DNA from 3 places in the Metabacillus schmidteae genome. Region 3 is predicted to be linked to each of the others. Evidence: a T-box and tRNA genes for the amino acid it is inferred to sense, from the RefSeq annotation. Region 3 holds a T-box; the other regions hold tRNA genes.
The links. A T-box is a leader RNA that pairs with one kind of tRNA and senses whether it is charged. The one in region 3 lies ahead of argS (arginine--tRNA ligase), so its partner is inferred to be a tRNA-Arg.
Positions count from the first base shown of each region.

Region 1: it encodes a tRNA-Arg, which carries the amino acid that the T-box ahead of argS (arginine--tRNA ligase) is inferred to sense. The anticodon was not compared.
Region 2: it encodes a tRNA-Arg, which carries the amino acid that the T-box ahead of argS (arginine--tRNA ligase) is inferred to sense. The anticodon was not compared.

Region 1 covers NZ_CAESCH010000001.1:1,958,946-1,966,668, reverse strand. Annotated here, with positions in the region: gene HWV59_RS09365 (ABC transporter ATP-binding protein) at 1-804, opposite strand, end outside; gene HWV59_RS09360 (PadR family transcriptional regulator) at 804-1,547, opposite strand; gene HWV59_RS09355 (macrolide family glycosyltransferase) at 2,003-3,235, shown strand; tRNA gene HWV59_RS09350 (tRNA-Arg) at 3,536-3,609, opposite strand; tRNA gene HWV59_RS09345 (tRNA-Asn) at 3,643-3,717, opposite strand; tRNA gene HWV59_RS09340 (tRNA-Ile) at 3,727-3,803, opposite strand; tRNA gene HWV59_RS09335 (tRNA-Gly) at 3,826-3,899, opposite strand; tRNA gene HWV59_RS09330 (tRNA-Cys) at 3,913-3,986, opposite strand; tRNA gene HWV59_RS09325 (tRNA-Gln) at 3,993-4,067, opposite strand; tRNA gene HWV59_RS09320 (tRNA-His) at 4,335-4,410, opposite strand; tRNA gene HWV59_RS09315 (tRNA-Trp) at 4,422-4,495, opposite strand; tRNA gene HWV59_RS09310 (tRNA-Tyr) at 4,507-4,590, opposite strand; tRNA gene HWV59_RS09305 (tRNA-Phe) at 4,601-4,673, opposite strand; tRNA gene HWV59_RS09300 (tRNA-Asp) at 5,065-5,141, opposite strand; tRNA gene HWV59_RS09295 (tRNA-Met) at 5,219-5,295, opposite strand; tRNA gene HWV59_RS09290 (tRNA-Ser) at 5,325-5,417, opposite strand; tRNA gene HWV59_RS09285 (tRNA-Met) at 5,436-5,512, opposite strand; tRNA gene HWV59_RS09280 (tRNA-Ala) at 5,536-5,611, opposite strand; tRNA gene HWV59_RS09275 (tRNA-Pro) at 5,628-5,704, opposite strand; tRNA gene HWV59_RS09270 (tRNA-Arg) at 5,710-5,786, opposite strand; tRNA gene HWV59_RS09265 (tRNA-Leu) at 5,794-5,882, opposite strand; tRNA gene HWV59_RS09260 (tRNA-Gly) at 5,889-5,963, opposite strand; tRNA gene HWV59_RS09255 (tRNA-Leu) at 5,977-6,062, opposite strand; tRNA gene HWV59_RS09250 (tRNA-Val) at 6,083-6,158, opposite strand; tRNA gene HWV59_RS09245 (tRNA-Glu) at 6,180-6,254, opposite strand; rRNA gene rrf (5S ribosomal RNA) at 6,284-6,399, opposite strand; gene HWV59_RS09235 (hypothetical protein) at 6,934-7,242, shown strand; partial or broken gene HWV59_RS09230 (erythromycin esterase family protein) at 7,250-7,723, shown strand, end outside.
Region 2 covers NZ_CAESCH010000001.1:556,169-563,891, reverse strand. Annotated here, with positions in the region: rRNA gene HWV59_RS02825 (23S ribosomal RNA) at 1-2,655, opposite strand, end outside; rRNA gene HWV59_RS02820 (16S ribosomal RNA) at 2,869-4,419, opposite strand; tRNA gene HWV59_RS02815 (tRNA-Gly) at 4,526-4,599, opposite strand; tRNA gene HWV59_RS02810 (tRNA-Pro) at 4,613-4,689, opposite strand; tRNA gene HWV59_RS02805 (tRNA-Arg) at 4,701-4,777, opposite strand; tRNA gene HWV59_RS02800 (tRNA-Leu) at 4,875-4,960, opposite strand; tRNA gene HWV59_RS02795 (tRNA-Leu) at 4,973-5,058, opposite strand; tRNA gene HWV59_RS02790 (tRNA-Lys) at 5,071-5,146, opposite strand; tRNA gene HWV59_RS02785 (tRNA-Gln) at 5,188-5,262, opposite strand; tRNA gene HWV59_RS02780 (tRNA-Asp) at 5,351-5,427, opposite strand; tRNA gene HWV59_RS02775 (tRNA-Glu) at 5,518-5,589, opposite strand; tRNA gene HWV59_RS02770 (tRNA-Ser) at 5,599-5,689, opposite strand; tRNA gene HWV59_RS02765 (tRNA-Asn) at 5,693-5,767, opposite strand; gene HWV59_RS02760 (SprT family protein) at 5,901-6,359, opposite strand; gene cmpA (cortex morphogenetic protein CmpA) at 6,452-6,565, shown strand; gene HWV59_RS02750 (Tex family protein) at 6,587-7,723, opposite strand, start outside.
Region 3 covers NZ_CAESCH010000001.1:2,676,908-2,684,630, forward strand. Annotated here, with positions in the region: gene HWV59_RS12815 (GNAT family N-acetyltransferase) at 1-236, shown strand, start outside; gene HWV59_RS12820 (small multi-drug export protein) at 290-766, opposite strand; gene HWV59_RS12825 (glycine-rich domain-containing protein) at 1,071-1,982, shown strand; gene HWV59_RS12830 (hypothetical protein) at 2,103-2,273, shown strand; gene HWV59_RS12835 (DUF2277 domain-containing protein) at 2,415-2,696, shown strand; gene HWV59_RS12840 (histidine phosphatase family protein) at 2,896-3,321, shown strand; T-box leader at 3,536-3,746, shown strand; gene argS (arginine--tRNA ligase) at 3,799-5,505, shown strand; gene HWV59_RS12850 (hypothetical protein) at 5,682-6,233, shown strand; gene HWV59_RS12855 (DNA alkylation repair protein) at 6,359-7,066, shown strand; gene HWV59_RS12860 (spore germination protein) at 7,269-7,723, shown strand, end outside.

The sequences.
Region 1 (7,723 bases), 720 kb from region 3:
GCTTCCTCCAATCGGAAAAACGCCAAAAATGAGTGCAACAGCCATTCCAATATTTATGACAAAAAGCAGGACTGGCATAAGTATCGTAATAATTTGTTCAGCGGTTTTTGTTTTATTTGTTAGTGAAACATTCACTTTTTGAAATAAATTTATTTCATAATCCTTTCTTACAAAAGCTTTCACAACTCTAATCCCAGCAATACTTTCCTGAAGTTTTGTATTTAGCTGATCTAATGCTTCTTGAACACGTTTAAACCAAATGCCCGCTTTTTTTGAAAGCAGGATGATGAAAAAGAGCAGAATTGGAATTAAGACAACTAAAATCGGAAATAGCTCTTTTGCTTGAAAAAATACAATCGTGACACTACCAATAAAGAGAAGAGGCCCCCTTACAAATACACGCAATGTCATCATAACCGCCGTTTGAACTGAATTGATATCACTTGTGACATTAGTGATCAGTTTACCAATACCAACTTTGTCGCGATTCTCACTTGACAAATGTTCGACCTTTTTAAATAAATCCCGCCGAATATCTGTGGCAATATTAATTGCTGATTTTGTGCTAAAAATCGTGCAACCAATACCACCAGCTAAACCAATAATCGCAGCAACAAGCATAAACGTTCCCATTTGAATAACGTACGATGTATCATTCGCAGCAATTCCATAATCAATGATCTTTTGCAAAAGAAGTGGCTGTAATAAATCCATCGTCACCTCTAAAGCCATTAATAGTGGAGCAAGGATCACAAAGAGCTTGTATGGCTTTGCATATGGTATAAGTTTTTTTATAGATTTCATCACATCTCGCCTTTACTTTTTTGCTGTTTTTCGGACCAATTGATTAACTCGTTTCTGCAAGTCTGAAGAATAGAAAGAATATCGTTTGCAAACTCTGGTTCAGATAGTACCTTTTTCATCGCATAATGAAATTCTAATTGAAGCTTACCCATTTCTTCTCGTACGAGTGAAGCTTCCTCAGACTGCTTCCATCGCAATCGCATTGTCCATTCCTGCCAGAAAGTCTCGTCTTCTTCATGAATTAACTCATTTATAAAAGCTAACCCTGCCTCATTTAATGAGTATATTTTTTTCTCGCCATCCATTTTAAGTTCAATCAGTTCCTTTTCAACCAGGTCCTGTAAAGCAGGATAAACGGTACCTGCACTCGGAGAATAGTAACCACCGCTTCTCTCCTTTAACTGTTTCATCACTTGGTAGCCATGCCTGGGTTCTTCTTTTAATAGCTGTATAATCGCAAGCTGAATAATACCTCTGCGTTTTGTGAATTTTGACTTCATTTTTTCTCTTAAATGGGGCTGCTTATCAAAAAACTTTAGTGCGGTTTTTAAGCCTCTATGTGTTAAGGAAAGGACTTCCCCGTCATCTTTATGAATAAATTCTTTTTCAATTGCTTCATTAAGACAACTACTAAGATTCTCTATTTCATCATTAAGGGTTGCAAATAGTTCTTCCTGCTTAATTTTTTTGCGGCTTATATAGGTAAGCAACGTTAACATTTCTTGACTTATATTTCCTAACATATGAAACCTCCACTCAATTAAACTATTACGATAAATTTTAATCGATATATTTTTAAAATACAACAATTTTTTGATAATTCAGCAATGAATGAAGATTGTAACCGTGGACAATTAGTTCATTGTGTTATTTTTAAGGAAAATAAATTGGGATTCCAAAAATAAAACAGGTTTAGTTTGGAATCCCCTTACTTTTCATATGAAACTTTCCCCAAAGCAAACAACCACATCGCTCCAAGAATCCAATGCTCCATCAGCATATATTCAAGAACTCCCCTCGAGAAATCATTGCAATTATAAGTATTTTCTGTTCATTCATTTCATATGCATAATGATCTCTTCTTAAAGAGTATGTAAGTTTCTTTAGCAAAATAGTGCGAGGTACCTGGTTATCATGTGTATAATTGAACTATATAATATGGAAATAATTACTTTATTAAATAAAAGGGGAAATTTTCTTGGGTAAAGCTATATTTTTTAATATTCCCGCTCATGGTCATACAAATCCAACTCTCGCTTTAGTGGAAGAATTGATTAATCAAGGAGAAGAAGTATTATACTACTCTTTTCCACATTTAAAGGAAAAAATTGAAGAAACAGGGGCTATTTATATGCCTTATAGCATCGATCGTTTAGAAGATACCAATTATACAGAAGAACAGCTGAAGTACTTCCCCATTGTTTTTAGGGTTTGTATAGAAAGCACTGAAAAAATGTTGGAATTTTTATTAAACGAAATAGACAGAGAAGAACCTGACTATATTATTCATGATTCCTTAGCAACTTGGGGGAAATATGTAGGCCAAATCAAAAATATTCCTACTATTTGTTCCACAACAACATTTCCATTTCACGAATCATTTTTAAATATTCCAAAAGAGCTTTTAAATTTAGTGTTTCAATTTGCAAGAGGAGATTTAAAACATTTAGTTAAAGCATTATCTATCCAAAATAATTTATGCAAAAAGTACAATATGAAGAAACCCCCTCTTTTAGATGCATTGAGTAGTAAAGAAAAATTAAATATTGTCTATACTGCTGCGGAATTTACACCAAACTGTCATGTGTTTGATCATACTTATCGTTTTGTTGGCCCTTCTATATCGGAACGCATCGAAGAAGAAAAAGTAACATTACCTATAAGTAAAAAACCAATCGTTTATATTTCTTTAGGAAGTATATTTGGGGATAATAAGGATTTTTATGAAGATTGTTTTCAAGCATTTAAAGATATCGAAGCAACATTTATCATGTCTTTAGGCAAAAAAAAGAAAGAAACTGATTTTTCTTATATACCCGAAAACTTTATTCTTTATGATTATGTGAACCAAATAGACCTGCTGCAAAAGGTGGACATCTTTGTAACACATGGAGGTATGAACAGTGTCCAAGAAGGTTTGTATTTTAAAGTTCCCTTAATCCTATATCCTCAACAACAAGAACAAGAAATGATCTCACAACAAGTTGAACGTTTAGGTTGTGGCATCCATTTAAAAGAATGCAATACAGAGAAACTGAAACAATCTTTATTGAAAATATTAAACAATAAAGAATATAAACAAAAATGCTCTGAATTTGGAACTCTCTTACAAGAAAAAGGCGGTTACAAAAGAGCCGTATCTGAAATAATGAGATTTTATAAAGAAAACTCGTCGATTGGCGAGCCTGTAAAGGTGAAGCGTGATGCGTAGTTGCACTTATACTTTGTACTTAAAAATGATCACTACGTCGATTAAACTTCTTCGCTGCTAATTTATACTTTCATAACGTGTAAACTAACACGGAATCCTCCTGTCTCTACACTTACATAGACAGTAATAAAATAAAGGAAACTCGTCTTGTTCGCGGCGGGTTTCCTTTTTATATGCATTATATTTTGTCAAACTGAGAGCTACCCACAAGCAACGATTAAAACAATTGTAGTTACATAAAAAGGTCAGATTTGATTATGAAACATACACATTTCGTAATCAAATCTGACCTTTGAAAGACGCGCCTTAGAGGATTCGAACCTCTGACCGACGGCTTAGAAGGCCGTTGCTCTATCCTGCTGAGCTAAAGGCGCATATTCGTTTATTGTTTGTTTTCTCCATAAAAATGGCTCCGCAGGCAGGATTCGAACCTGCGACCGATCGGTTAACAGCCGATAGCTCTACCACTGAGCTACTGCGGAACAAAATCATGGTGGGCCTAAATGGACTCGAACCATCGACCTCACGCTTATCAGGCGTGCGCTCTAACCAGCTGAGCTATAGGCCCATTTATGAAATTTAATATGTAATGGAGCGGGTGAAGGGAATCGAACCCTCATCATCAGCTTGGAAGGCTGAGGTTTTACCACTAAACTACACCCGCATTAAAGATAGATTGGAGGCACCACCCGGATTTGAACCGGGGATAGAGGTTTTGCAGACCTCGGCCTTACCACTTGGCTATGATGCCTTAAAATGGCTGGGCTAGCTGGATTCGAACCAACGCATGTCGCAGTCAAAGTGCGATGCCTTACCGCTTGGCTATAGCCCATTGAATATGCTGCATGAAAGTACTTCCTGAATATTCTACATGAGACTGCACCGCAAGAGGATATTTTGTGATATTTCTGAAAGGAAATATCGCGAAATATCGTCGACTACTAAGTATTCTCAGTGTCTCTATAAAAATTACTCTCTTTATATTACTGTTTCCAACTAAAATTATCTTTAGCGAGAAACCAGCAAGAGGATATTTTGAAATATTTCTGACAAAAATAAAGTTTAATTAAAATCCTTTATTTTCAACTAATTGCTTAATTGGGGCGGCTGATGGGAATCGAACCCACGAATGTCGGAACCACAATCCGATGCGTTAACCACTTCGCCACAACCGCCATTATTTCGTTGGCAGGGGCAGTAGGAATCGAACCCACACCAAAGGTTTTGGAGACCTCTATTCTACCGTTAAACTATGCCCCTATTATATTAAATGGTGGAGGGGGGCAGATTCGAACTGCCGAACCCTAAGGAGCGGATTTACAGTCCGCCGCGTTTAGCCACTTCGCTACCCCTCCACATGAAAGGTGGCTCGGGACGGAATCGAACCGCCGACACATGGATTTTCAGTCCATTGCTCTACCAACTGAGCTACCGAGCCATAATTAATGTGTATTTGAAAAAAGATGAAAATTACCTTTTCAAGTAACTAATTTTAATCTAAGACTTTTAAAGTATTATAGCTTTGACAATTTGTAAATCGTCCTCATCTCAGGATGATTATTCAAGAAGCAGCTCGATGAGTACGCTGAAGTATATTCAGGGAAGCTTTTTCGGGCGTGCTCTACCAACTGAGCTACCGAGCTAAATCAAGTTTACGGCTTCCGCTAAGCTTCGAATCTCTTCGTCAGCTCCCTCACTCACATCCTCACGTATTCTCATACGCTCCGGTGTTCGCTTAGTCGCTTCCTCGACCTTCTCGCTTATCGAAACCCTCTTACACGATACTTAAATTACAATAATAATTTGTTTCTTTTAAAAATATCAATCAATGGCGGTCCGGACGGGACTCGAACCCGCGACCTCCTGCGTGACAGGCAGGCATTCTAACCAACTGAACTACCGGACCAATATTGGTTGCACTTTACAGCACTACTGTGTTTCCTCGCTATGAAGAATAATCGACGTAGCATCGTCAACTTTAATTGGTTGCGGGGACAGGATTTGAACCTGCGACCTTCGGGTTATGAGCCCGACGAGCTACCAGACTGCTCCACCCCGCGATAATAAGTAATTGAAGTAAAAAAACATATGGAGGAGGAAAGGGGATTCGAACCCCTGCGGGCTTTGACACCCCTGTCGGTTTTCAAGACCGATCCCTTCAGCCGGACTTGGGTATTCCTCCAATATACATATGTGTTAATGGTAGCGGCGGAGGGAATCGAACCCACGACCTCACGGGTATGAACCGTACGCTCTAGCCAGCTGAGCTACACCGCCATAAAAAAGTAAAATATTTCATTTGGTGGAGCCTAGCGGGATCGAACCGCTGACCTCCTGCGTGCAAAGCAGGCGCTCTCCCAGCTGAGCTAAGGCCCCAAATCTAATTATTAAATGGTCGGGAAGACAGGATTCGAACCTGCGACCCCTTGGTCCCAAACCAAGTGCTCTACCAAGCTGAGCTACTTCCCGTACTATGGCGCGCCCGAGAGGAGTCGAACCCCTAACCTTTTGATCCGTAGTCAAACGCTCTATCCAATTGAGCTACGGGCGCATATAAGTGGTGCCGAGGACCGGAATCGAACCGGTACGGTAGTCACCTACCGCAGGATTTTAAGTCCTGTGCGTCTGCCAGTTCCGCCACCCCGGCACTTACTGGAGCGGAAGACGGGATTCGAACCCGCGACCCCCACCTTGGCAAGGTGGTGTTCTACCACTGAACTACTTCCGCTTACTATTATTAATGGTGCGGGTGAAGGGACTTGAACCCCCACGTCACAAGGACACTAGATCCTAAGTCTAGCGCGTCTGCCAATTCCGCCACACCCGCATGGTGTGTGAAACTCTATATGGTGGAGGATGACGGGATCGAACCGCCGACCCCCTGCTTGTAAGGCAGGTGCTCTCCCAGCTGAGCTAATCCTCCGAAGCACTTAGTGTGCAAATATGGTGACCCGTACGGGATTCGAACCCGTGTTACCGCCGTGAAAGGGCGGTGTCTTAACCGCTTGACCAACGGGCCAAATTTTATAGTAGTGACCTATGTGGTCAGCCTGGCAACGTCCTACTCTCACAGGGGGAATCCCCCAACTACCATCGGCGCTGAAGAGCTTAACTTCCGTGTTCGGCATGGGAACGGGTGTGACCTCTTCGCCATCATTACCAGACATTTTTTAGAGACATTTCTTATTATAGTAAGTTTTTCAAAAAAAGCAAGAACTTTTTTTATTTCATTTTCCGTGTCCATTTCCTACAATGACACAGGATTTATAATGTAACACAGCTACGATGAAAGTGTCAATAACTTTTCTAATAAATCTTTTGCGACTTCTTTTGAAGACAAGAAATATAATAACATCCTTATTCGAAAAATAAAAGACCCTAAATTAATTTTTTCAAAAAAATTTCCCCTCTACTATTTTTATGATCTAATGCTTTTACTCTGACATAATGATTTCCTTAGAGGTAAACACTATAACTACACCTAAACATCACTTATACCTTCATTATGTATATAAGGTCAAAAATGAGCGTTAATATCTAATTTGTATTAATACCCTAAGATAATAAGTATTGTACTAGATGCCTATGTTATGCAAACCTGATGATTACCTTCTGGAGGTGGAACATTGTCCAATGAAAGGATTGTTGATGTAATAGACGAGAAACTTAAGCAGAAAATTGAACAAGAAATTAAAGGAATGACTTTCACTAAAAATTTCCGCTCTCCTACCGCTGAAGAATGGTACATTTTTTTACCATCCTTTAAGGATCCATTAACAGGTGGAGCACCCGGAAAGGCTATTATCCATTACAACTTGTATGACACAAAACACATTTTTATCAATACAACGATTATTTTTGATGATCCTGATTTACATAATAATAAACATCATCAGCTTGTTTATTTACTCGCTGATGAAATTGTAAACAGACTTGTTGGTTATGCTGACACCTTATTATCAGTACATTCAGGTGAAAACTCCTACAATGCAGAATACAAACAATAATAGAGGGATGAAAATGAACGTAAAACTAATCCAAACCATAAAAGAAGAATCAAGTCCTTTCCACGAACAAGAAGGAGTTGATTCTTTAATAAGTAAGGTAAATGACGAAACACTTGTTCTACTTGGTGAATCTTCACACGGAACTTCAGAATTTTATAAGATTCGATCTGAACTTTCAAAGAAACTAATTTTAGAAAAAGGGTTTAATTATATAGCCGTTGAAGGTGATTGGCCTGCTTGTCAACAAATAAATAAGTATATTAAAGGGTTGGATCACACCTATTCCAATGCCAGTGAAGTCCTGTCTTCTTTTCACCGTTGGCCAACATGGATGTGGGCAAATGAGGAAATCATTGAGTTAATTGAGTGGTTAAAGGATTACAACCTCGACAAATCAATTAATCACAAGATTGGTTTTTATGGGATTGACGTCTATTCATTATGGGAATCTATTGATGAGCTTATAGCATATTTAGAAGAA
Region 2 (7,723 bases), 2.1 Mb from region 3:
CCCACGACGGATAGGGACCGAACTGTCTCACGACGTTCTGAACCCAGCTCGCGTACCGCTTTAATGGGCGAACAGCCCAACCCTTGGGACCGACTACAGCCCCAGGATGCGATGAGCCGACATCGAGGTGCCAAACCTCCCCGTCGATGTGGACTCTTGGGGGAGATAAGCCTGTTATCCCCGGGGTAGCTTTTATCCGTTGAGCGATGGCCCTTCCATGCGGAACCACCGGATCACTAAGCCCGACTTTCGTCCCTGCTCGACTTGTAGGTCTCGCAGTCAAGCTCCCTTGTGCCTTTACACTCTACGAATGATTTCCAACCATTCTGAGGGAACCTTTGGGCGCCTCCGTTACATTTTAGGAGGCGACCGCCCCAGTCAAACTGCCCACCTGACACTGTCTCCCAGCCCGATCAGGGCTGTGGGTTAGAATTTCAATACAGCCAGGGTAGTATCCCACCGACGCCTCCACCGAAGCTAGCGCTCCGGCTTCTCAGGCTCCTACCTATCCTGTACAAGCTGTACCAAAATTCAATATCAGGCTACAGTAAAGCTCCACGGGGTCTTTCCGTCCTGTCGCGGGTAACCTGCATCTTCACAGGTACTATAATTTCACCGAGTCTCTCGTTGAGACAGTGCCCAGATCGTTACGCCTTTCGTGCGGGTCGGAACTTACCCGACAAGGAATTTCGCTACCTTAGGACCGTTATAGTTACGGCCGCCGTTTACTGGGGCTTCGGTTCAAAGCTTCGCTTGCGCTAACCTCTCCCCTTAACCTTCCAGCACCGGGCAGGCGTCAGCCCCTATACTTCGCCTTGCGGCTTCGCAGAGACCTGTGTTTTTGCTAAACAGTCGCCTGGGCCTATTCACTGCGGCTTTTCCGGGCTATTCACCCTAAAAAGCACCCCTTCTCCCGAAGTTACGGGGTCATTTTGCCGAGTTCCTTAACGAGAGTTCTCTCGCTCACCTTAGGATTCTCTCCTCGCCTACCTGTGTCGGTTTGCGGTACGGGCACCTCTCACCTCGCTAGAGGCTTTTCTTGGCAGTGTGGAATCAGGAACTTCGGTACTATAGTTCCCTCGCCATCACAGCTCAGCTTACGTGACAACGGGATTTGCCTCATTGTCAGCCTAACTGCTTGGACGCGCTAATCCAACAGCGCGCTTACCCTATCCTTCTGCGTCCCCCCATTGCTCAAATGGTGAGGAGGTGGTACAGGAATTTCAACCTGTTGGCCATCGCCTACGCCTTTCTGCCTCGGCTTAGGTCCCGACTAACCCTGAGCGGACGAGCCTTCCTCAGGAAACCTTAGGCATTCGGTGGAGGGGATTCTCACCCCTCTTTCGCTACTCATACCGGCATTCTCACTTCTAAGCGCTCCACGAGTCCTTCCGGTCTCGCTTCACAGCCCTTAGAACGCTCTCCTACCATTGTTCGTAAGAACAATCCACAGCTTCGGTGATACGTTTAGCCCCGGTACATTTTCGGCGCAGAGTCACTCGACCAGTGAGCTATTACGCACTCTTTAAATGGTGGCTGCTTCTAAGCCAACATCCTGGTTGTCTAAGCAACTCCACATCCTTTTCCACTTAACGTATACTTTGGGACCTTAGCTGGTGGTCTGGGCTGTTTCCCTCTTGACTACGGATCTTATCACTCGCAGTCTGACTCCTGAACATAAGTCTTTGGCATTCGGAGTTTGACTGAATTCGGTAACCCGATGGGGGCCCCTAGTCCAATCAGTGCTCTACCTCCAAGACTCTCATTTCAAGGCTAGCCCTAAAGCTATTTCGGAGAGAACCAGCTATCTCCAAGTTCGATTGGAATTTCTCCGCTACCCACACCTCATCCCCGCACTTTTCAACGTGCGTGGGTTCGGGCCTCCATTCAGTGTTACCTGAACTTCACCCTGGACATGGGTAGATCACCTGGTTTCGGGTCTACGACCACGTACTCTTTCGCCCTATTCAGACTCGCTTTCGCTGCGGCTCCGTCTTATCAACTTAACCTTGCACGGGATCGTAACTCGCCGGTTCATTCTACAAAAGGCACGCCATTACCCATTAACGGGCTTTGACTACTTGTAGGCACACGGTTTCAGGATCTCTTTCACTCCCCTTCCGGGGTGCTTTTCACCTTTCCCTCACGGTACTGGTTCACTATCGGTCACTAGGGAGTATTTAGCCTTGGGAGATGGTCCTCCCTGCTTCCGACGGGATTTCACGTGTCCCGCCGTACTCAGGATCCACTCTGGAGGGAACGAAGTTTCAACTACAGGGTTGTTACCTTCTTTGACGGGCCTTTCCAGACCTCTTCATTTACTCCGTTCCTTTGTAACTCCGTATAGAGTGTCCTACAACCCCAAGAGGCAAGCCTCTTGGTTTGGGCTAATTCCGTTTCGCTCGCCGCTACTCAGGAAATCGCGTTTGCTTTCTCTTCCTCCGGGTACTTAGATGTTTCAGTTCCCCGGGTCTGCCTTTATTACCCTATGTATTCAGGTAAAAATACTACTCCATTACGAGCAGTGGGTTCCCCCATTCGGAAATCTCCGGATCAAAGCTTACTTACAGCTCCCCGAAGCATATCGGTGTTAGTACCGTCCTTCATCGGCTCCTAGTGCCAAGGCATCCACCGTGCGCCCTTACTAACTTAACCTTCGACATCGAAGATGTCATTTACTTCATTAATAAGAGAATCACTAAACTAAGCGTTTAAACTCAGTGAATTACTTGAATTGTTATCGTTATCTAGTTTTCAAGGAACATAAAGCACAGGATATTTATATCCTATGTGTTTTATTACTTATATTGAAAGATCCAATGATCTCTCAAAACTAAACAAAATACCAAGCGTACCTCATATCCTTAGAAAGGAGGTGATCCAGCCGCACCTTCCGATACGGCTACCTTGTTACGACTTCACCCCAATCATCTGTCCCACCTTAGGCGGCTGGCTCCTTACGGTTACCCCACCGACTTCGGGTGTTACAAACTCTCGTGGTGTGACGGGCGGTGTGTACAAGGCCCGGGAACGTATTCACCGCGGCATGCTGATCCGCGATTACTAGCGATTCCGGCTTCATGCAGGCGAGTTGCAGCCTGCAATCCGAACTGAGAATGGTTTTATGGGATTGGCTTGACTTCGCAGTCTTGCAGCCCTTTGTACCATCCATTGTAGCACGTGTGTAGCCCAGGTCATAAGGGGCATGATGATTTGACGTCATCCCCACCTTCCTCCGGTTTGTCACCGGCAGTCACCTTAGAGTGCCCAACTGAATGCTGGCAACTAAGATCAAGGGTTGCGCTCGTTGCGGGACTTAACCCAACATCTCACGACACGAGCTGACGACAACCATGCACCACCTGTCACTTCGTCCCCCGAAGGGGAACCTTCTATCTCTAGAAGTAGCGAAGGATGTCAAGACCTGGTAAGGTTCTTCGCGTTGCTTCGAATTAAACCACATGCTCCACCGCTTGTGCGGGCCCCCGTCAATTCCTTTGAGTTTCAGTCTTGCGACCGTACTCCCCAGGCGGAGTGCTTAATGCGTTTGCTGCAGCACTAAAGGGCGGAAACCCTCTAACACTTAGCACTCATCGTTTACGGCGTGGACTACCAGGGTATCTAATCCTGTTCGCTCCCCACGCTTTCGCGCCTCAGCGTCAGTTACAGACCAGAGAGTCGCCTTCGCCACTGGTGTTCCTCCACATCTCTACGCATTTCACCGCTACACGTGGAATTCCACTCTCCTCTTCTGCACTCAAGTTCCCCAGTTTCCAATGACCCTCCACGGTTGAGCCGTGGGCTTTCACATCAGACTTAAGAAACCGCCTGCGCGCGCTTTACGCCCAATAATTCCGGACAACGCTTGCCACCTACGTATTACCGCGGCTGCTGGCACGTAGTTAGCCGTGGCTTTCTGGTTAGGTACCGTCAAGGTACCAGCAGTTACTCTGGTACTTGTTCTTCCCTAACAACAGAACTTTACGACCCGAAGGCCTTCATCGTTCACGCGGCGTTGCTCCGTCAGACTTTCGTCCATTGCGGAAGATTCCCTACTGCTGCCTCCCGTAGGAGTCTGGGCCGTGTCTCAGTCCCAGTGTGGCCGATCACCCTCTCAGGTCGGCTACGCATCGTCGCCTTGGTGAGCCGTTACCTCACCAACTAGCTAATGCGCCGCGGGTCCATCTGTAAGTGACAGCTAGACGCCGTCTTTCAATTTCGAACCATGCGGTTCGAAATATTATCCGGTATTAGCTCCGGTTTCCCGGAGTTATCCCAATCTTACAGGCAGGTTACCCACGTGTTACTCACCCGTCCGCCGCTAATCTTCGGGAGCAAGCTCCCTCAGATTCGCTCGACTTGCATGTATTAGGCACGCCGCCAGCGTTCGTCCTGAGCCAGGATCAAACTCTCCAATAAAGTGTTTGATATAGCTCATAAAAGTTTGTACTATATAGTACGTTTTTGTTAATCGAAATTAACGTTGGCACGCTTGGTTTTGTTTAGTTTTCAAAGATCATTTTTTTGGAGCGGGTGAAGGGAATCGAACCCTCATCATCAGCTTGGAAGGCTGAGGTTTTACCACTAAACTACACCCGCAAATTGATACGTCTGGTCGGGAAGACAGGATTCGAACCTGCGACCCCTTGGTCCCAAACCAAGTGCTCTACCAAGCTGAGCTACTTCCCGTGAATGTATTATGGCGCGCCCGAGAGGAGTCGAACCCCTAACCTTTTGATCCGTAGTCAAACGCTCTATCCAATTGAGCTACGGGCGCAATATTAAATCCCACTATCTTTAAGCGACTTTACTATAATAACACCTTCAAACATTGAAGTCAAGTTCTTTTTCAAAAGAAAAACTTAAATGTTTTTTGGTGCGGCCGAGAGGACTTGAACCTCCACGGGGTCGCCCCCACTAGGCCCTCAACCTAGCGCGTCTGCCATTCCGCCACGACCGCGAAACTAAACAATGGTGCGGGTGAAGGGACTTGAACCCCCACGTCACAAGGACACTAGATCCTAAGTCTAGCGCGTCTGCCAATTCCGCCACACCCGCACGGTGTGTAAATGGTGAGCCATGAAGGACTCGAACCTTCGACCCTCTGATTAAAAGTCAGATGCTCTACCAACTGAGCTAATGGCTCATTTTATAATGAGAAGTATAACAATGGTTTCTAAATAAAAATGGCTGGGCTAGCTGGATTCGAACCAACGCATGTCGCAGTCAAAGTGCGATGCCTTACCGCTTGGCTATAGCCCATCAATAAAATGAATTTCAAAACAAAAACCACAAGGATTAAATGATATCACATCTTTCATTGCTTTTCAAGATGTTTTTTAAAAAACAATGGCGGTCCGGACGGGACTCGAACCCGCGACCTCCTGCGTGACAGGCAGGCATTCTAACCAACTGAACTACCGGACCGAATTTTTTAAAATACCTTTAGAAATAAATAGGAGGTGGGCTTTTAGCTTTCGTAAGTGCACCCACTTCCTACTATCCTACGATATGATATGACCCGTACGGGATTCGAACCCGTGTTACCGCCGTGAAAGGGCGGTGTCTTAACCGCTTGACCAACGGGCCATAATGTTATGGCGGAGAAGGAGGGATTTGAACCCTCGCGCCGCTTACGCGACCTACACCCTTAGCAGGGGCGCCTCTTCAGCCACTTGAGTACTTCCCCATATGGCTCCGCAGGCAGGATTCGAACCTGCGACCGATCGGTTAACAGCCGATAGCTCTACCACTGAGCTACTGCGGAATAACTTCTTACAGATTTTCTTAATTATATTAATCAAGGCTCGTTCTGTCAAGACTTTCGTTATCAAAACTATTTAATTAATAATGGCCATCAGCGACGGCTTTTATAATTTAACACAGTATCAACTTTAGAGTCAACCCTTTCTGTAAAGATAGATTTTTCCAGCACATTTTCCGCAAACAAGCCTTGTTGTATCCACCCTTCTCTTTCTTTTATATTCTTGATGACAATCACGACAACGATATATTAAAATTGGTTTCCGAGCTTTTGTTTCATTACTTAATGGACTACAAAACCTCGGAGCTCCTACCTTCTTTAATAATAATTTAAAATCTTGATCACCATGCTTATACCCTTTCCCTTCTATATGAAGATGGTAATGACAAAGTTCATGTTTGATAATCCCAATCACTTCATCCAATCCATACTCATGAAAATATTTAGGATTAATATCAATGTTATGACTATGCAACATGTATCTCCCACCTGTTGTTCTCAGACGGTTATTGAAATAAGCTCTATGCTTAAACTTTTTATTAAAATAAGTTAATGATATGTCTTCAACTAACTTTTGCAACATTTGATCATTCATAAAAATCCCTCATTTCATGTAACACTCCAATAGATTCCTGCATACATTATAAACACCCATACTCCATTATAATAGCTAAGGAGGTATGAGCAATGCCATCATGGTTACAAAATCAAATGCAACGAGCATTTTTAGAAAAAAATCGTTATCAAATAAAATTACTTAATCAGTGCTGGTTTTTTTATAGAGAAAAACACTGCTCATAAGGCAGTGTTTCTTCTTATTTATTAGTTATTAAGCATCGTGAGTGCTACTCGACCTTTCTTAAAATCTACTTCATCCACCCAGACTGTAACAACATCTCCTACCGAAACAATATCTAATGGATGCTTCACAAAAGACTTGCTCAACTTAGAAATATGTACAAGGCCATCTTGTTTAACCCCAATATCAATAAATGCTCCGAAGTCAACAACGTTTCTTACAGTTCCTTGTAACTCCATTCCTTGTTGCAAATCCTCTAATTTAAGAACATCTTTTTTTAATAACGGCTTAGAAACTTCGTCACGTGGATCTCTTTCCGGACGAATTAGAGCGTCACAGATATCCTTTAATGTTAATTCTCCAACTTCGAGAACCTCAGCAACTTCCTTCAAATTCAAGTTTTTAACTTTCTCCTTTAGTTCAACTGTTCCTAAATCTGAATATGAACCTTCCAATTGTTTAAGTAGATTTTCTACTTCAACATAACGTTCAGGGTGTATGCTTGTTCGATCTAATGGATGATCACCATCAATTACTCTTAAGAAACCAATACATTGTTCATATGTCTTGGCACCTAATCTCGGAATATCTTTTAGTTGTTTTCGATTAGAAAATCTCCCTAACTCCTCTCTCTTTTTCACAACATTGTTGGCAACAGCTTTACTTAGTCCTGCCACATATTGAAGAAGAGAAGGAGAGGCAGTATTTACATTAACACCTACTTGGTTAACAACGGTTTCTACAACAAAGGTTAAAGAATCATTTAGTTTTTTCTGTGAAACATCATGCTGGTACTGACCAACACCAACTGATTTCGGATCAATTTTCACTAATTCAGCTAAAGGATCTTGTAATCTTCTTGCAATTGAAACAGCACTTCTTTCTTCAACCTGTAAGTCCGGAAACTCTTCTCTAGCAAGATCAGATGCAGAGTAAACACTTGCCCCCGCTTCGTTTACTATTAGATAGGAAGTGTCACCGTTCAATTCTTTTAATATATCAGCAATAAATTGCTCTGTTTCCCTTGAAGCTGTCCCATTTCCTATAGCTACCACTTCAATGTTGAACTTCTTTAACACTTCTATTACTTTCGCTTTTGCCTGCTCATGTTTTTTAACAGGCGGATGTGGATAAATAACATCAATATACAGCATTTTCCC
Region 3 (7,723 bases):
AAGGCATCGCAAAAAGGCTATTAAAATCTTTAGAGGATTACGCACATAAAGTTAATGTATCTACTATTCTATGTAAAGTCCGTATGAATGTACAAAAGAACATTTATTTATATAATTCCTTAGGTTATGAGATATACAATGAAGAAGTTGTATATAAGCCAAATGGTGTTAGTATTAAAGTTGTTTCGATGAAAAAAAATTTAATTCCTCGGAGCATTGTAGTAAACAATCTTTAGCAATGTGAGTGTTAAAAGAGACTGCTGAAAAACTTCTCAACAGTCTCTTTTATTTATATTGCTTTCATATAATCAAACCCATATACAGAACCGATTGTCAAAGCAATTGTCCAGATGGCAAGACTTATGGCCATCCACACAATTACACGGACCCGTGAAGAACCAAATGTGAGTGCTAATATTGCGGCTAAGTCAGTTCCTACAATACCTGGTGCTACTATTGCAAGACCTGGTAATCCGTATCGCTCCCAGATTCTCCGTGCTCTTGTTTCTCTTTTTGTTGGTTCCGTTATCCCCTTCTTTTGTCTTCTTTTCTCTCTCCACCTAGAAAACTGTCTAAAAAAGAGACCTAAAATAAGAACCATGAGAAAGTTTCCTGCAAAGCCAATAATACCTACAGCTATAGGGTTCAAACCCAATCCTACTCCAAGCGGTACGACAATAAAAACATCTAAAATAGGTGCTGCAGCCAATAAAAATAATACTACATATTGCCAAATACCATCTGTTTGTTGAAGCAATTCCATCACGATAAAGTTCCTCCAAAATCTTGGTTAATTATGTTATGTCTCTACGTACGTTTACACATTATATAAAGTTTCATATTTATTCCTAATATTTGTTAAATTAATAAGTAAATAGAGAAGTTGAAACTATACAACTATGCCTATGATAATAAATAAAGACATATCAATTTATACAGTATAAACTTATAATAATGGTAAAATTCGGAACTTTTCAAAAAGTATTTCGTAATAGTAATAAAGAAAGGATGATTGATGTTCTAGACGTATCAGCAAAATTATAAATATCTTAAAGGAATGGGGGATTTAGATGGAATTGTTACTCATCTTTTTAATAGCAGGTGTTATTTGGTTAATTTTATTTTTACGCCAAAAACTCTCATTTAAATTTGGTCTATCTCCAACAACATTGGAGTTAAAACCAGTTAAAGGATTAAAAAAGGTAAGTGATGTGCTGGAAAAGTCGCTTAGTAAAAGCTATATGGAAAACGTAGAAGAAAGGGTACGGAGAGAGAATAAGCTAAAGGAAAATGAGTATCCGTGGCGTCTACAGGACTTAAAACGTTATTTTATTTTTACGTCATTATTAAAAGAGGCACCAATGTTTAGTGATAAAGTCGATGACCTATGGCATCAGATGCTCATGTTTACCCGCCAGTATGATGAGTTTTCAAAAGAATTCCTTGGAACTACTCTTCATCACAGTCCAAATGTTAAGGTAGATCCTGATCCAGATTTGCGGGGATTTTTTGATTGGATGTATGCTGAGCTTTTTTTCATAAGAAAAGAGAATATCCATCTTTATCAGGGGTTTTTCAGGTATCCAGTACATCCAGATATCATCGATGAGTTTAAATATTTATCAGAAATTGAACTTATAGATTTATATTTTAAAAGTGATGCAAAATATATGACTACTGTGCTCTCTGTTATCTCAAAGATGAAAAAAACGGCAAATAAAGTAAAAGATTATGAACAAAGTGTCATCCACGAGAAAATGAGAAAAAGCAAAAGGGAGCAAAACTATAACACAATGCTCGTGCCTTTCTTATCTGTTTCTTATTTTCATTATGATGAATTTTCAAGCTATATGAAAATTAGCAGCAAAAGTACATCGAGTTGTACAAGTTGTGGATCATCCAGTTCTTCTTGTAGTTCGGCCAGTTCGTGTTCTTCGGGTAGTTCCTGCTCCAGCTGTGGTGGAGGTGGAGGCGGAGATTAATGAAAATTGATGATGATAATAAAATAAGAATATTGATCAATTGAATTTAATCTATAATTAATTATTAAGACAATATTGGAATATTCTAGGATTAAGTGAGAAGTGAAAGGAGAGTTTGTTATGATTTGGCTGTATTTATTAATACCTGTTGTTATTCTAGGTGGAATTGCCATTTATTTTGATAAAAGGTCTGGTATGACTCCACCTGATGAACATATACAGGATGAAAAGCTAGGAGAAGTAATCAATCAAAATGGCATTAATTCAAATGGAACACATGGAATAGATTGATATTCAACTAAACACGTACAAAAAGGTAGATATTGATAATTTGTATGCTTATCCATATATTAATTGGAGTAGCATTGTAACGATACTATGTAATCTAGTAGAAAATAATACAATAAAATGTAAGCAAAAGGAGAACCTAATATGTGCCGCAACATTCGAACTCTATTTAATTTTAACCCACCAGCTACTGATGAAGAAATTCTTGCAGCATCCCTACAGTACGTAAGAAAAATATCTGGCTATAATAAGCCCTCAAAGCTGAACGAGGAGGCATTTAATCGTGCTGTTAATGAGATTGCATTGGTGTCTATAGAACTATTGACCACACTGGAAACCAGTGCAGAACCACGAAATCGTGAAGTAGAAGCTGAGCGTGCTCGTGCTAGAAATGCAAAAAGGTTTGGAAACGAGATAGAGAACTAATTATTAAAAGAGGCACAATTAATGATTTGATTTGTGCATCTTTTGGAGGAAAGGAGAATGGCATAAAACGAAGTCAGATAAAGGGTTAACTGCTATTGTTATTGAAGGTGAAGATATTGATCCAGCTTCTTTTATGCCTGTTAAAAAATAAAAAATTATTATTCCGCATTCCTCATAACTAATATTAGGAGTGATGAATTTGAAAAAAATTTACGTCATTAGGCATTGTGAAGCCGAAGGTCAGCCGCCTGAAGCACCTCTTACAGAAAGAGGATGGAATCAAGCTTTGAATCTATCTAATAATTTTTCTCAAAAGAATATAGAACGTATTATTTCAAGTCCATTTAAACGTGCAATTGATACCATACAACCATTTGCAGAAGCTTATAATATAAAGGTTGAGACGAACGATAAATTAACTGAACGTGTTTTAAGTAGCAAAAATCTTTCCGATTGGCCTGAAAAGCTAAGTAATACATTCGATGATATGGAACTGAAATATGAAGGTGGAGAATCTAGTCAAGAAGCTATGGAGAGAATAGTTGAGGTTGTGGAAGAGGTATTTGAAAGTGAATATGACAATACAATTATTGTTACACATGGAAATTTAAAGGTTTCTATATAAAAAGATTTTTATTTTCATTTATTGAAAAATGTTTTCGGGAAAATTGTTGCTAAAGTAATAAGTGTTGTATATGGTCAATTGCTCTAGAATGTTCGTTGAAAAAAATAGATAGAGATGGAGAAAAGAAATAACTCCATTAAATACAAACTTTATAATAAAGAAATGGATTTTATTTTGAAAATTGATGTATAATATGCAATAACATTTTCATAAAGATAATTCTAAGAAGAGGAGAGTAGTAATCAAAATTTCGCCTTAGAGAGCCGGGGACGGTGGGAGCCTGGTACGAAAATGATTATGAAGCGCACCTCGGAGAAGGCTTATTGAACAATTTTGTAGATAAGTCCGGTCATGTACCGTTACAATTTTAAGCTGGCTATTTAAGCAAATAGAGTGGTACCGCGAGTTAAACCCTCGTCTCTAAAATATTTAGAGATGGGGGTTTTTTGTATTTCAACAGGAAAAGGAGAATATATAATGAAGTATAAACAAGTCATAATTTCTACAATCTATGACGTGTTAATGGAAATGGGTATTAGCACTATGTCTAAAGCAGAAGTCGAGAAAAAATTAGAAATTCCTCCTAAACAGGATATGGGTGATTATGCATTCCCATGCTTTATACTGGCAAAGGAGTTAAAGAAAGCGCCAGTTCAAATTGCACAAGAACTTAGTGTTCTCATAAAGAATGAGTATCTTGAACGAGTAGAAGTGGTTGGACCTTACGTGAATTTCTTTTTAGATAAACAAATAGCTGGATTGGAAATTGTTTCGGAAGTCCTTAATGAAAAAGACAACTTCGGAAAACTCTCGATTGGCAATAAGAAAAAAATTACAATCGATTTATCTTCTCCTAATATTGCAAAGCCCTTTTCGATGGGCCATTTGCGTTCAACTGTTATCGGAAATGCTTTAGCAAATATTGTGGAGAAATGTGGATACACTCCAATTAGAATTAATCATTTAGGTGACTGGGGTACGCAATTTGGAAAGTTAATAACAGCATATAAAATGTGGGGAGTTGAAGAAAAAGTAAAGAGGGAACCGATTAAGGAGTTACTTACACTATATATTCGGTTTCACGAAGAAGCTGAGCAGACTCCAGTACTTGAAGATACGGGTCGTTCCTGGTTTAAAAGATTAGAAGACGGGGATAAAGAAGCACTATCGCTTTGGAAATGGTTTAGAGAGGAATCATTAAAAGAATTTGAACGAATCTATCAGCTTATGGGCATTGAGTTTGATTCATTTAATGGTGAGGCATTTTACAATGACAAGATGGATGTTGTTGTAAATGAGCTAGAAACGAAAAAATTACTAACAGAATCAGATGGAGCAATGGTTGTTTCATTAGAAGAATATGACCATCCACCTTGCTTGATCAAAAAATCAGATGGTGCTACTTTGTACGCAACAAGAGATTTGGCTGCAGCTCTGTATAGAAAAAGAGAGTATGATTTCGCTAAAGCGTTATATGTTGTAGGTGGAGAACAGTCTCTACACTTTAAACAAGTTTTTCACGTTCTGAACAAGATGGGGTATGAGTGGTCTAAGGAAATGCACCATATACCATTTGGCATGATGTTAAAAGACGGAAAAAAGATGTCAACTCGTAAAGGAAAGGTTGTGCTCTTAGAGGAAGTACTTCAAGAAGCCATCCAACTTGCAGCTCAAAATATTGATACCCGTAATCCAAATCTTGCTCATAAAGAGGAAGTAGCAAAAATGGTCGGAGTCGGTGCGGTTATTTTTCATGACCTTAAAAATTATCGTTTAAATGATGTAGAATTCTCGTTGGAAGCTATGCTTACTTTTGAAGGTGAAACTGGACCATACGTACAATATACGCATGCACGTGCATGTTCTATCCTGAGAAAAGCTAACGTTATAGAACATGAACCCGTTTCTTTAGAGGCATTTAAAGATGAAAAGGCCTGGACTGTTTTATCTTTGTTAATGAAATTTGAAGAAGTCATTAAACAAGCATATCATCAGTTTGATCCTTCTCAAATCGCCAAATACACAATTGACCTTGCTCAAGCCTTTAATAAATATTATGGTGTTGTCCGAATTTTAGATGAGGACGAACAAAAACAGGCAAGATTACAACTAGTAAAATCAGTAACGATCGTACTAAAAGAAGGATTACGTTTGTTGGGAGTTAAGGCACCTGAGCAAATGTAGAAATTAAATCTTGTTTCATTTCAATGTGGCATATTTGAATATGAAATGTGCCTCTTTTTTATGCTCATGATAAAGGAGTTCAATATAAGGTAGCAGAATAATATAAAATGATGTTACGATTTTTACTCTAGTTACTGACTTGAGAAACAGTCTGTTAATAAACAAAGGGGAAAAAAATGAAAAAACGATTTCTATTGATGCTGCTGCTTCTAATTGTGTTTTCCATTCAAGCAGCATGCAGCACTGAAAATGAAAACCAAAAAACGCAAAAACCAGTTAAAGATAAAATTATCACACAAAATCACGAAATTAACAAAACCCTACCAAATTTTAATAAGATGGAGAAACCTTCAATTAAAAAAATCAACAATGATAAGATGTTGGAAGCGCTGGAATTTGATAATAGTTATTCAGAAGTATGCTGGAATAATTGTGCCACCAATAATATTTATAACTATCCTGATATTCATTCCGGAAGTGTTGAACCAGGAAATAAGATCGTGATTGATTGGGGTAAGATGGAACCAAAACCAATTGAAGTAAATTTAATGATGATAGACCCTATTAATGGAAAAGAATTGAGTAAAGAAAGTAAGGATACTACTAATACGCCATTAGAAATAGAAATTGATGAAAGTTATTTAGGGTCACAATTTGCTGTGGAATTTTTATGGAAAGACAAAGAGGTCATTCAAGGAAGAAGTATGTTGAATTTCAGACTGGAGTAACTTATTTATAATAAGGTATATACCTATCTTAAATAAATGTTACCATCAAGTTAATGCTTTCAATTAAAAAATATTTAATAGTTTTCATTTAAGATTGTATGAAAATAGAAAGGAAGTGCCAACCAATGGATATTGAAACAGTTATGCAAGAGCTGGAATCGCTAGGCAAGGAAAGAACGAAAAAAACGTATATAAGAAATGGCGCACAAGAGCCTGTATTTGGTGTGGCTACGGGTGCAATGAAGCCACTTGCAAAGAAAATCGGAAAGAACCAACCATTAGCAGAACAACTTTACGCCACTGGCAACTATGATGCCATGTATTTTGCAGGTATCATTGCGGAGCCAGCGAAAATGACTGAGGAAGATTTCGAGCGTTGGATAGATTCGGCGTATTTTTATATGATATCTGATTATGTTGTGGCAGTGACTTTGGCTGAAACTGATATTGCACAAGCTGTTAGTGATAAATGGATAGCGAGCGGTGAAGAACTTAAAATGTCAGCAGGTTGGAGCTGTTATTGCTGGCTCTTGGGTAATCGCCCTGACTCCGAATTTAATGAAGACAAGCTTGCTAAGATGCTTGATCAGGTGGAAAAAACGATTTGCGATTCTCCTGATCGTACAAAATCTGCCATGAATAGCTTTATCTATACTGTTGGAATTTCATATTTGCCGTTACATCAAAAGGCAGTGGAAACTGCTAAAGCAATAGGCCAAGTTGAAATTGGACGTGACAAGAAGAATAGTAGCATACTTCGTGCTTCCGAAACAATTCAAAAGGAAATAGATCGAGGGAAAATTGGTTTTAAACGCAAGTATGTTAGGTGTTAGTATTATTATTCTCTCTCTTTAAATAAAACTTCTAAAAAAATATATAATTTTAACAAGTAAGCGTCTCTTTCGAACAAAGAAAGACGCTTTTCTCTGTTTAAAGGATGATCTGATTGTTTAAAGCGCAATTTTTGATAAATTTTCTTTCGATGACAAATAATACTACATAAGACGAAGTTTCAAAGGTGGTTGATGTATTTACGTGTTTAAAAAATTTCGTTTCCATCGAAAGAAAAAACAACTAAAGGTTACAGCACCCGATACCGAGCCGGGTGCGAAAGGTAAGGATGAAAAGTTTGAGTTAAATGTTGAGAACAATATCAATCGGTTAAGAATGCTATTCGATGTTAATGATGATGTTGTATTCAGAGAGTTTGTAGCTTTTATTGATAAACCTGTAAAGGTCTTTATTTGTTACTTTTCTACTATAGCAAATAGTGAATATATAAATGAGTTTGTTGTTAAACCCTTACAAGAACGGAACTTTATCAATAATCAGGTGATTTTACCGCAAGATAACATTCTTGAAATGGTAAAAAATAATGTCTTAGATGTTGGGAGTCTTTCGGAAAATACAACATTACAGTCTGTAGCTGATCAAATATTATCAGGTAAGGCTGCTTTATTTATAGATGGTTCAGATACTGCCCTTATCAT